One region of the Planococcus faecalis genome, then DNA from elsewhere that is predicted to be linked to it. Evidence: riboswitches for the same ligand, from Rfam matches in the RefSeq annotation. Region 1 holds a riboswitch; each other region holds the start of a gene.
The links. Region 1 has a riboswitch for lysine ahead of dapA (4-hydroxy-tetrahydrodipicolinate synthase). Riboswitches for the same ligand answer to the same signal wherever they lie in the genome.
Positions count from the first base shown of each region.

Region 2: another riboswitch for lysine. It lies ahead of AJGP001_RS05765 (Na+/H+ antiporter NhaC family protein); the one in region 1 lies ahead of dapA (4-hydroxy-tetrahydrodipicolinate synthase).
Region 3: another riboswitch for lysine. It lies ahead of AJGP001_RS06965 (aspartate kinase); the one in region 1 lies ahead of dapA (4-hydroxy-tetrahydrodipicolinate synthase).

Region 1 is NZ_CP019401.1:3,152,281-3,155,566, forward strand. Features, by position in the region: gene ypfJ (KPN_02809 family neutral zinc metallopeptidase) at 1-194, opposite strand, end outside; gene AJGP001_RS15635 (class I SAM-dependent methyltransferase) at 252-863, opposite strand; lysine riboswitch at 969-1,147, shown strand; gene dapA (4-hydroxy-tetrahydrodipicolinate synthase) at 1,275-2,165, shown strand; gene AJGP001_RS15645 (STAS domain-containing protein) at 2,213-3,052, opposite strand; gene AJGP001_RS15650 (GGDEF domain-containing protein) at 3,185-3,286, opposite strand, start outside.
Region 2 is NZ_CP019401.1:1,170,272-1,173,557, reverse strand. Features, by position in the region: gene AJGP001_RS05770 (sodium-dependent transporter) at 1-183, opposite strand, end outside; gene AJGP001_RS05765 (Na+/H+ antiporter NhaC family protein) at 378-1,952, opposite strand; lysine riboswitch at 2,062-2,242, opposite strand; gene AJGP001_RS05760 (bifunctional metallophosphatase/5'-nucleotidase) at 2,314-3,286, opposite strand, start outside.
Region 3 is NZ_CP019401.1:1,393,311-1,396,596, reverse strand. Features, by position in the region: gene AJGP001_RS06970 (succinate dehydrogenase cytochrome b558 subunit) at 1-115, opposite strand, end outside; gene AJGP001_RS06965 (aspartate kinase) at 502-1,731, opposite strand; lysine riboswitch at 1,858-2,032, opposite strand; gene uvrC (excinuclease ABC subunit UvrC) at 2,070-3,286, opposite strand, start outside.

The DNA.
Region 1 (3,286 bases):
GATTCGTAAGACTGGTTTGAAGTCGTTCCTGAGGATCCACCCAATTGATCAAGAATGACACCTGGGTCGCCTCCTAAAAAAGCCACTAATAACACAATTAAAATACCGCCGATGCCGCCTCCTGCTACTAGCGCTCCACCTTTCCCTCGCCGATCTTCAACGTTTCTACTGGCTTTTCTACCTTTCCATTCCATAGGGGTCCCTCGTTTCACAATTGTTTTACTGTAAATATACCCTTTAGAGCACTAGTTCTAATCCATTTTAGACAATCGATAAATTAAAAATCGTTCGCGCGGATCTTTATGGAAATCCGACAATTGAATTTCTTCTATTAGCTGAAAAACTCCGTTAGCTTCCAGATAATCACTGTAATCTTGAGAGGCAAAAAACAAAATCATGTCTACCGTCCGTGGAGATTTTTCGACTGAAGCTAAAATTTTATTCACAAATGCGATGAATATCGCCACTGAAAAAGGGTTAAAGAAATAGAATACGGTATCGTCTGCTGTAACTGGGTATTTCTGAGCTAAGCAATTACAAAAGTTAATGTGAAACTCTGCACCTTTGTGCTTTTTCGCGTACTGTTTTTTATTTTCGAGGGCTTCTGTGTAAAATGTCGGATTCATTTCGATGCCTACACTTTTTACACCAAAAAAATGATGCACATAAAAATTCAAGCGCCCTTTTCCACAGCCAACATCAACGATACAATCTTCAGGAGACAGGCTATAATGCTCAAACAATTTGTCGAGTAAATCGTAAGGTGTAGGCTCATAACGATTATGATGCAAAGAGGCATTAAATCCTTGCTGGTTTCCTGTTGTTGCAATGGCTAGCAGTTGGTCATAGGCTTGCTCACTCATTCTATCTCTCCTCGGTTATAATTTTTTACGTTCTTCATCTTGCAATTAATAGAAACATTTGTTATAGTACAGCTAATTCAATATTTCTTGCTCTTGTTTTTACAAGAGTAGGATAGAGGCGCAAAAACCATTAGTACGCAAAACGAGGATGATGAGATCCGTTGACGTTTGCCGAAAGGGGGATTTGCCGAAGTGGCGGAGATCTCACATTTCCGTGCGCTGGGTCTGCATTTAATAAATGCAGGACTGTCATATAGGAAACTATATGGAGGGCTATCTGATGCACAGGAGCAAATGGTAAACATTGTTTCTACTGCAGCAACAGGACCTCCTGTTGCTGCTTTTTTGTTTGTTCCTGACGGGCCTCTCACCTCTAAGCTTCGAAAAAAATTAGAAAAGGGTGTGTTCTGTATGAATTTCGGCCAAGTAATTACAGCAATGGTAACACCATTCGACCAATACGAGGAAATTGATTTTCCGGCAACGCAAAACTTAATCGAGCACTTGATTGCTAATGGATCTGACGGCCTTGTCGTCGCAGGAACCACAGGCGAATCGCCAACTTTATCGATAGAGGAAAAAGTAGAATTGTTCCAGTTTACCGTCAACACTGTTGCTGGACGGATTCCGGTCATCGCAGGAACCGGCTCGAACAATACGCGGGCATCGATTTCTTTGACTCAACAAGCAGAGAAAGTCGGCGTAGATGGCATTATGCTAGTTACGCCTTATTACAATAAACCTTCACAAGAAGGCATGTTCCAACATTTCCAAGCCATTGCGGAGTCGACTCATCTACCTGTCATGCTCTATAACATTCCAGGACGTAGCGTCGTTAACTTGCTTCCAGAAACCGTCATCCGCTTGTCTCAAATTAACAATATCGTTTCTATTAAAGAAGCGAGCGGTGATTTGGATGCTGCTTCAGAAATTATTGAACACACAGCTGAATCTTTTACTGTCTATAGCGGCGATGACAGTCTGACTTTACCGATGCTGTCTATCGGTGGTGCGGGCATCGTTTCGGTTGCTGCACATATTATCGGCAACGATCTGCAAGACATGATTACGAGTTTTAAAACAGGTGATGTGAAAACAGCAGCAACTATTCATAGACGGTTATTGCCAACAATGAAAGCATTGTTCGCTGCGCCAAATCCATCTCCAGTTAAAGCAGCACTGCACATGACAGGTGTTCCGACTGGCGGCGTTCGGTTGCCAATGATTGCACTGACTGATGAAGAAACCCTGACGTTACACAAGTCTTTACCCAGTCTGCATTCAGAAGCAGTGACAAATTGACTAACTAAAAAAAACGCTGAAGTCTAGGAACTTCAGCGTTTTTTTAATTAAGTGACATTCATCTGATGTAAGACACGTTTCAGGCTGCCACCAATTTCAATGTCTTTTAAATCGACGCCAATACCAACAAGCATCGCTGCAATTTCTGGACGAATTCCCGTGAGAACCGAGCGTATACCTACAAGCTTTAGCGACTGAATGATTTTAATAATTTGTTCTGCAACGATTGAGTCGACTCTCACGACACCTGACAAATCTACAATCAATACCGTAATTTTTAGTTGATTTGTTGCTAGTAAGGTTTTCTCCAGTATATAACGAGCTCGGTCTATTTCAATGCTACCCACTAGTGGTAAAACGGCAATCTGATCACTGACCGGGACAACGGGTGAGGAAAGTTCAAGAAATTCTTTTCTTGCGCATGCCAATTTTCGTCGATATGAAACTGTGTAGGCTTCTGTATAGGAAACAGCTGCATAATCCAGTAACGAATGAAAGGTTTCCATAATATCAAAAACGACTTGAATGGCAACTTTTTTGTGAACGGCTTCTGTTTTGATGACTGTTCCAATGTGTTTTCGGAACAGAGAAACTTCTACAAGTGCGTCTTCTAATGATCGATTGTTTTCGAGAAAAAAATTACCTGTTTTTTCTCCCCACCGTTGAATATTCGCATAAACTCCTTGAATGTCGCAGCTATTGCTAATGGATTGTCCAATTAAATCCACAAAATCGATTCGGATTCTATTGACGACTTCGATAAAATCTTTATTCATTTGCAACTGCTCAGCCTGAAGATTGGTATTGACTTCCTCATGAATCAATTGTGCGATCAATTCTTTATCTAACGACACGCGTTCCCCCAATAACCGATTCTCTTTTTCCATAAGACCTCCAGAGGCAAAGATATTTTGTACGCTAAGTATAGCTGGTAAACGAATGGTTGCAATGAGTCCAGTTCCCTATTTTTCCCAATAAATAAACATCCGTTTTTAAAGACGGATGTTAAAGGTAGTTCTTTATTCATTGCCGAAGACACAATTTCTTCCATTAGCTTTTGCTTTGTATAGAAAACCATCCGCTCTAGAGAGCAAGCTTCCTACTTCGTCTCCAGGCGCATA
Region 2 (3,286 bases), 1.5 Mb from region 1:
AAATTCAAGTATTAGAATTGGTATACCGGCAGTTAATAATGCAAATAAATACGGTATGAAAAAGGCACCCCCACCATTTTCAAAGGCAACATACGGAAAACGCCAAATGTTACCAAGACCAATTGCAGAGCCGACAGCTGCCATGATAAAGCCGGCACGTGTACCCCATTGCGAACGTTCCATCACTCTTCCCCCTCTGTATTCCCATTCTATTTACATAAAAATAGGAATTTTGTTTGTTTTCAGATTATTAACTAATCTAAAAATAGTATACCGAGAGAGCGCTTTAATGTAAAGACGATTTCACAATATAATTCGAAAAAACTATTGCAGCAAAAGTAAAAAGGCAGAGAAATAGCTTCTCTGCCTTGATTTCATTATATATTTTGTTGTTTTTCAATAATAGTTGTTCGTTGTGACCAGACAACAAAGAGAACGGCTAACACGGCTAAGACTACGCCTAACGAAATCAATAGCGAACCAGTGAAACCTATGACAATGTACCCAATTGCAGCAATACCTGCAGCGGTTAACGCATACGGTATCTGAGTTAAGACATGGTCCATATGATTGCTTCCCGCTCCTGTCGAAGACAAGATCGTCGTATCGGAAATCGGTGAACAATGATCACCAAAAACCGCTCCTGCTAACACTGCTGATAACGCTGGCAATAATAAGGATGGGTCAGCCTCAATCATAATTGTACCGGCAATCGGTAATAAAATACCGAAAGACCCCCACGATGTTCCTGTAGAAAAAGCCATAACACCCGCTAACACAAACAGTAAAAAGGGAAGAATAGCTGTCGGAACATTGCCTTCAGACACAACGCCTGCTAAATATGCACCCGTTTCAAGTAACCCGATCAAAGAAGTCAGCGACCAAGCAAAAATCAAGATTAGCACTGCACCCATCATTGATTTGATACCTGCCCAAATGCCTTTGCCAATCCAGCCCACATTAGCTGTTTCGTTCTTTTTCATTTGCATAACGTATAAGATAATGGACGTTAATGCACCTAGCACACCACCTGTTAATAAGGAAGCTGGCACATCTGTATTTTCAAAAATCAACCAAATATCAAATACTTGATCTGCGTTCTGATAGCCCGTCCATATCATTGCTCCTACTGTACCAACAATCAACAATAAAATTGGTAGTAATAAATCTCTAACATGTCCATGTGAATGAGTTGGAAAATCTTCTTTCATTTCACCTGGAATGGTTTTGTTAGGATCAAAAAGTTGTCCTTCCGTAATCGCAAGCACTTCATGTTTCTTCATTTCACCAAAATCAACATCACGAATAGCAACAAAAAAGACAATAGCTAGAGAAGCGACTACATAAAAGTTCATCGGTGCCATCCATAAGAAAGCTTCTAGTGCGGAATATTCAACAAAAGTTTGTCCTGCTAAAATCGTCGCAATAATCCCAATAATTGCAGCTCCCCAACTTGATACGGGAGAAACGACACAAACAGGTGCAGCAGTCGAATCGATAAAGTATGCGAGCTTAGCGCGTGACACTTTGTAACGATCAGTAATTGGACGTGCAACTTGTCCTACAGCTAAAGCATTGAAATAGTCATCGATGAAGATCACAATTCCAAGAACTACTGTTAGAACCTTCGCCCCTCTTCGCGACTTGATACGTGTGGAAGCCCATTCAGCGAAAGCATGGCTGCCTCCTGATAAACTAACGAATGCTGTAATAATGCCAAGCAACAACAAGAAAAGAATGATAAAGACGTTATAAGCATTGAAACCTTCATCCCAAAAAATAATCGTAAATGATGTTACAAGCTCTTGTAAGGCATCAAGTGGTGCAAACCATGTCAATATTACAGCTGCTGCTACAATACCGGTACCTAGCGACAATAGCACACGACGCGTTAAAAGTACCATAACGATTGCAATAATCGGCGGCAAAATCGAAAAAATCGTATTCTCCATAAAAACTCCTCCTAATTTTTGATGGGTGAAAAATGAGATAAAAAAAGCCGACCTCTCCAATTGGATAAAGTCAGCCTTCTACAATTCGTCTGTGCATTAGAACATCAAACAACCCTGTAGCTCCCCATTTAAGCTGTTGCTCAAATGACAGTGACATTCTTATTTAGAATGACCCCAATCCATCTTCTTAGACCTAGAAAATCGATTTCGGCAAAACTTCCTTTCAGATGCGTTCAACGCGGTCAAACTCGCGCATCTTACTGATCAGTCCTGCAGCCTCTACCCACCAATATATATTTCTTTATTAGCATAGCCCAAAATCACCATAAAATCAACTGCGTTTATATTCCGAATAGGCCTTCTACTTCAAGGCTTTGCTATGAAAATACTCGCTAAACACATCACGCAGAAACTCTGGCATAAAATATGTCTTAGCCGCTCTTTTCAAGCTTGGGAAAAAGTAGCCAAACGTTAACATGTCTAACGTAACCAACCGGTAAGTTTGATCGTGCACTGCTAGTTGCCCATTGATATAAAACCGGTGATTCATAATTTCCATATTCAAATGAATCATCTTGCCAAATACCGCGCCACGGAATCCCATTCCTTTTAACTCGAGCTGTGGCCATTCTGAGTTCAAAGACTGCAAATAAATCTCCTTTAACTCTGCTCCGCTTAGCTCGACAAGACAAGGGTTGATTGGATGAGGCAACATTTGATGAAAGTTGTAGCGAGTCATCGCACCTTTTGCCATATCTTCCATAAATATTCCGGCATTAAATAACGCACAATCGGCTTCTGTAAATTCAATCAGCGCTTGTCCAAACAAAGTTGCCAGCTCTGAATCTTTAAACCACTCTGCTTTTAGCGTCTTGTCGCTATGAAAAACTAACTCGTTCATTTGTATTTTTCCCTGCTCAATTAGCAGTTCATCAAATCCTTCTTGTTCTTCGCGTAACCGAGACACTTCAACGAGTTGCGCAGTGGTTTTTTCAAATGCTTCTGCTACAGCAATATGACCAACGTAAAAACCGAATTTTCCTGCAGCACCTAGCAAAGTGTCCCCTTGCCATTTGCCTTCATGAAAAACATGATGCGTATGTGCCCCCAAAATAATATTGATTTGTGGACAAAGATCCACCAATAACTCGTCTTCTTTAATGCCAAGATGTGATAAGCAAATAATTAAATCGGTGTGTTCTTCAATTTCTTTTACTGCTTGAATAATAGATTCTTTGGCATCTGTAAGTCGCCAACCCAGTTTATGATAAAAAGGCGTAAACTCTGCGGTTGCACCTACTAATCCAATCCGTGTTCCGTTTGTTGTACGGATA
Region 3 (3,286 bases), 1.7 Mb from region 1:
CCCCCTGTGTAGCAAAATGGTTGACAATTAGGTGCTGCGTTAAGAATATACCGATAGGAATAATTCCCAACAATGAGTGCAGCCTACGCATAAAAAATTCACGATTGTTATCCAAAATTTTACCCCCCTCAAAACATTAATTGGTAGCGTTCAAGACAGACGATTCGTATGACTATACCTGAAGCCACGCACCATCATGATACAATAATATGACATATTTATTGTACTCCCCCCCTCAAGGAGCGTCAAGGCAACATAACTCCTTTAAACCGATAGCGCTTATGGATTTCGCAGGCGATTACCTTCTATCTAGAGGAAATGTATCGAAATAGAATCGATTTAACAGCATTCCCTCAAAAAAGCGATTCTCTAATTGAGAATCGCTCTTTCCAACTATTCTAGTACAAACCACTGTGTAGACATCATTACTATATCAGCATTGAGAATTTGAACATTTTGTGAATTTTTTCACTAGCTTTTATTACATTAGGAATTCATTATTTATGAGTGGACTTCTACCGCAGCCAATCCGTACGCTGCATGTAAAGCATTCGCTGATTTGTTCATATCTACTTCTGGCACAACGACTGAAATTTTTATTTCAGAGGTACTAACCATCTTCACCGGAACTTCTTCGCTTCTTAAAATATCGAACATCCGAGCTGCGACTCCAGGATTCGATACCATGCCTGAACCTACTATCGACACTTTCGATAAGCCGACTTCTACATTTAGTGTCAGAAAACCAATGGCATCTTGTGCTTCCGTTAAAACTCGGCGTGTTTCTTCAAGGCTTTCCTGGCTAATAGAAAAAGAGACAGACGGTGGAAATTCATCACTGATGCTTTGAACAATAATATCCACATCAATGTGATTTTCAGCAAGCTTTGTAAAAATAGTAGCAAGAGATCCGTTGAATGGCTTTTTGTAACTCACAGTTACGCGCGCTATTCCTGGTTCGAATGCCACACCTCTAACGATTAAATTTTTCTCCACAGTGATCACCTCTTGTATGATTGTGCCAGGCTCGTCTGAATAACTTGCTCTGACAGATAATGGGACGTTATTGTTTTTTGCGAATTCGACCGCTCTCGGATGTAGTACGCCCGCTCCGAGATTAGCAAGTTCCAACATTTCATCATAAGAAATTTGTTGTAACTTGCGTGCACCTGTTACATACCGTGGATCTGACGTATAGACACCGTTAACATCTGTATAAATCTCACATTTTTCCGCTTTTAGTGCTGCAGCAAGCGCAACGGCAGTCGTATCCGATCCACCGCGACCAAGGGTTGTAATATTACCAATTGTATCCACTCCTTGAAAACCGGCAACCACACAAAGATAACCATTTTCCAACACACGTTCAAGACGTTCTGTATTTATTTTAATGATGCGTGCATTACGTGGTACGGATTCTGTTTCAATTCCTGCCTGCCATCCAGTAAAAGATAGAGCTTCATGACCCAGTTTCTTGAAAGCCATCGCCAATAACGAAATCGTAATTTGCTCACCTGTTGCCAGTAACATATCCATTTCTCGCTTTGGCGGTTCCGCTGATATTTCTCCCGCTAATCCGAGCAACGTATCAGTTGTCTTACCCATCGCCGAAACAACAATGACTACGCGTTTGCCTGCTTGTTTTTCACGGATAGCTCGTTTGGCAACTCCGATAATTTTTTCTGGAGTCGCGACAGAAGTTCCTCCAAATTTCATGACGATCGTTTTCATTCCATCCACTCCCACATTTAGTATGTGGCCCTCAAAATGACTAGCGATCATGCCACTAGACACAAAAAAAGGTAGCTCCCCGCAACCGCGGGAAACTACCTCTTATCATGTACGAAAAAAACGTCCATGTGAGATAGCCCTCCAGAGATTGACTCTGACAGCTCTGCACTTGTTAAATGCAGAACCAGCATGCGTAATAGCAGTCATACGCACACTTCGGCGACCATCCCTTTCACCATCCTTCGCAGATTCTGCAAATCTCCAGATGCTTACTATTGACGTTCGCGCCTCTATCATCACTTTTCCAAGTGATTTACTTATTCTTCTACGATACCATGTTACGACTCGCTTGGCAATGTGCCTTGTTTAAAATGCTGTTCAATAGAGATTGCTAGCGCTTCTGGCATTCCTGCCTCTTGGATTTGTTCTACTGATGCTTCTTTGATTTTTTTAACAGAACCAAAATGTTTCAGTAGCTGTTGCTTACGTTTGGGGCCAACCCCTTCAAGCCCATCAAGTGCTGATTGAATTGAATTTTTTCCACGTAACTGACGGTGAAACGTAATAACAAAACGGTGGACTTCGTCTTGAATCCGTTGAAGCAAGTAAAAAGCTTCACTCGTCCGTTTTAGTGGCACAATTTCAGCAGGTGAACCATACAGCAATTGAGAAGTTTGGTGCTTAGCGTCTTTTGCTAGACCCGCAATTGGGATAGATAAACCGAGTTCATCTTCTAAAATTTCACGTGCCGACTCCATTTGTCCTTTTCCTCCATCAATAACAATCAGGTCAGGTAAAGGTAAACCGTCTTTCAATACACGTGAATAACGTCGACGGATAACTTCTCGCATCGCCGCGTAATCATCCGGCTTTGACGCATTCCGAGTCTTGTATTTGCGGTAGTCTTTTTTAGAAGGCTTGCCATCAATAAACGTAATCATTGCAGATACTGCATCAGCGCCTTGAATATGCGAGTTATCAAAAGCTTCGATGCGAAGAGGCACTTCAATATTCATCGCCTCACCCAAATCTGTACACGCGCCAATGGTTCGTTCTTCTTGTCGCTCTAACAATTGGAATTTTTCTTTAATGGCCACTTCCGCATTTTTCTTAGCAAGTGCCACCAGCTCTTTTTTCTTGCCTCGTTGTGGAACGAGTACACGAACGCCTAGCCATTCTTTTAACATGTCCGGATCATCCGCTTCAGGAATTAAAATTTCATTCGGTTTCACATGGTTGGCTTTTTCATAAAATTGCCCGAGATACGTTAAAAATTCCTCTTCCGGATCGCGGTACAAGGGGAAAAGCGATACGTCTCGTTCAATTAGTTTGCCTTGTCGCACAAAAAAGACTTGCACACACATCCAGCCTTTATCAACAGCATACGCAAAAACATCGCGATTGGTAAAATCATTCATCGCCATTTTTTGTTTTTCCATCACCGTTTCAATCATATTAATTTGATCACGGTATTCTTTTGCGCGTTCAAATTCCAGATTTTCTGCCGCTTCCGACATTTTTGCGACCAATTGCACTTTAACTTCACGGAATCCAC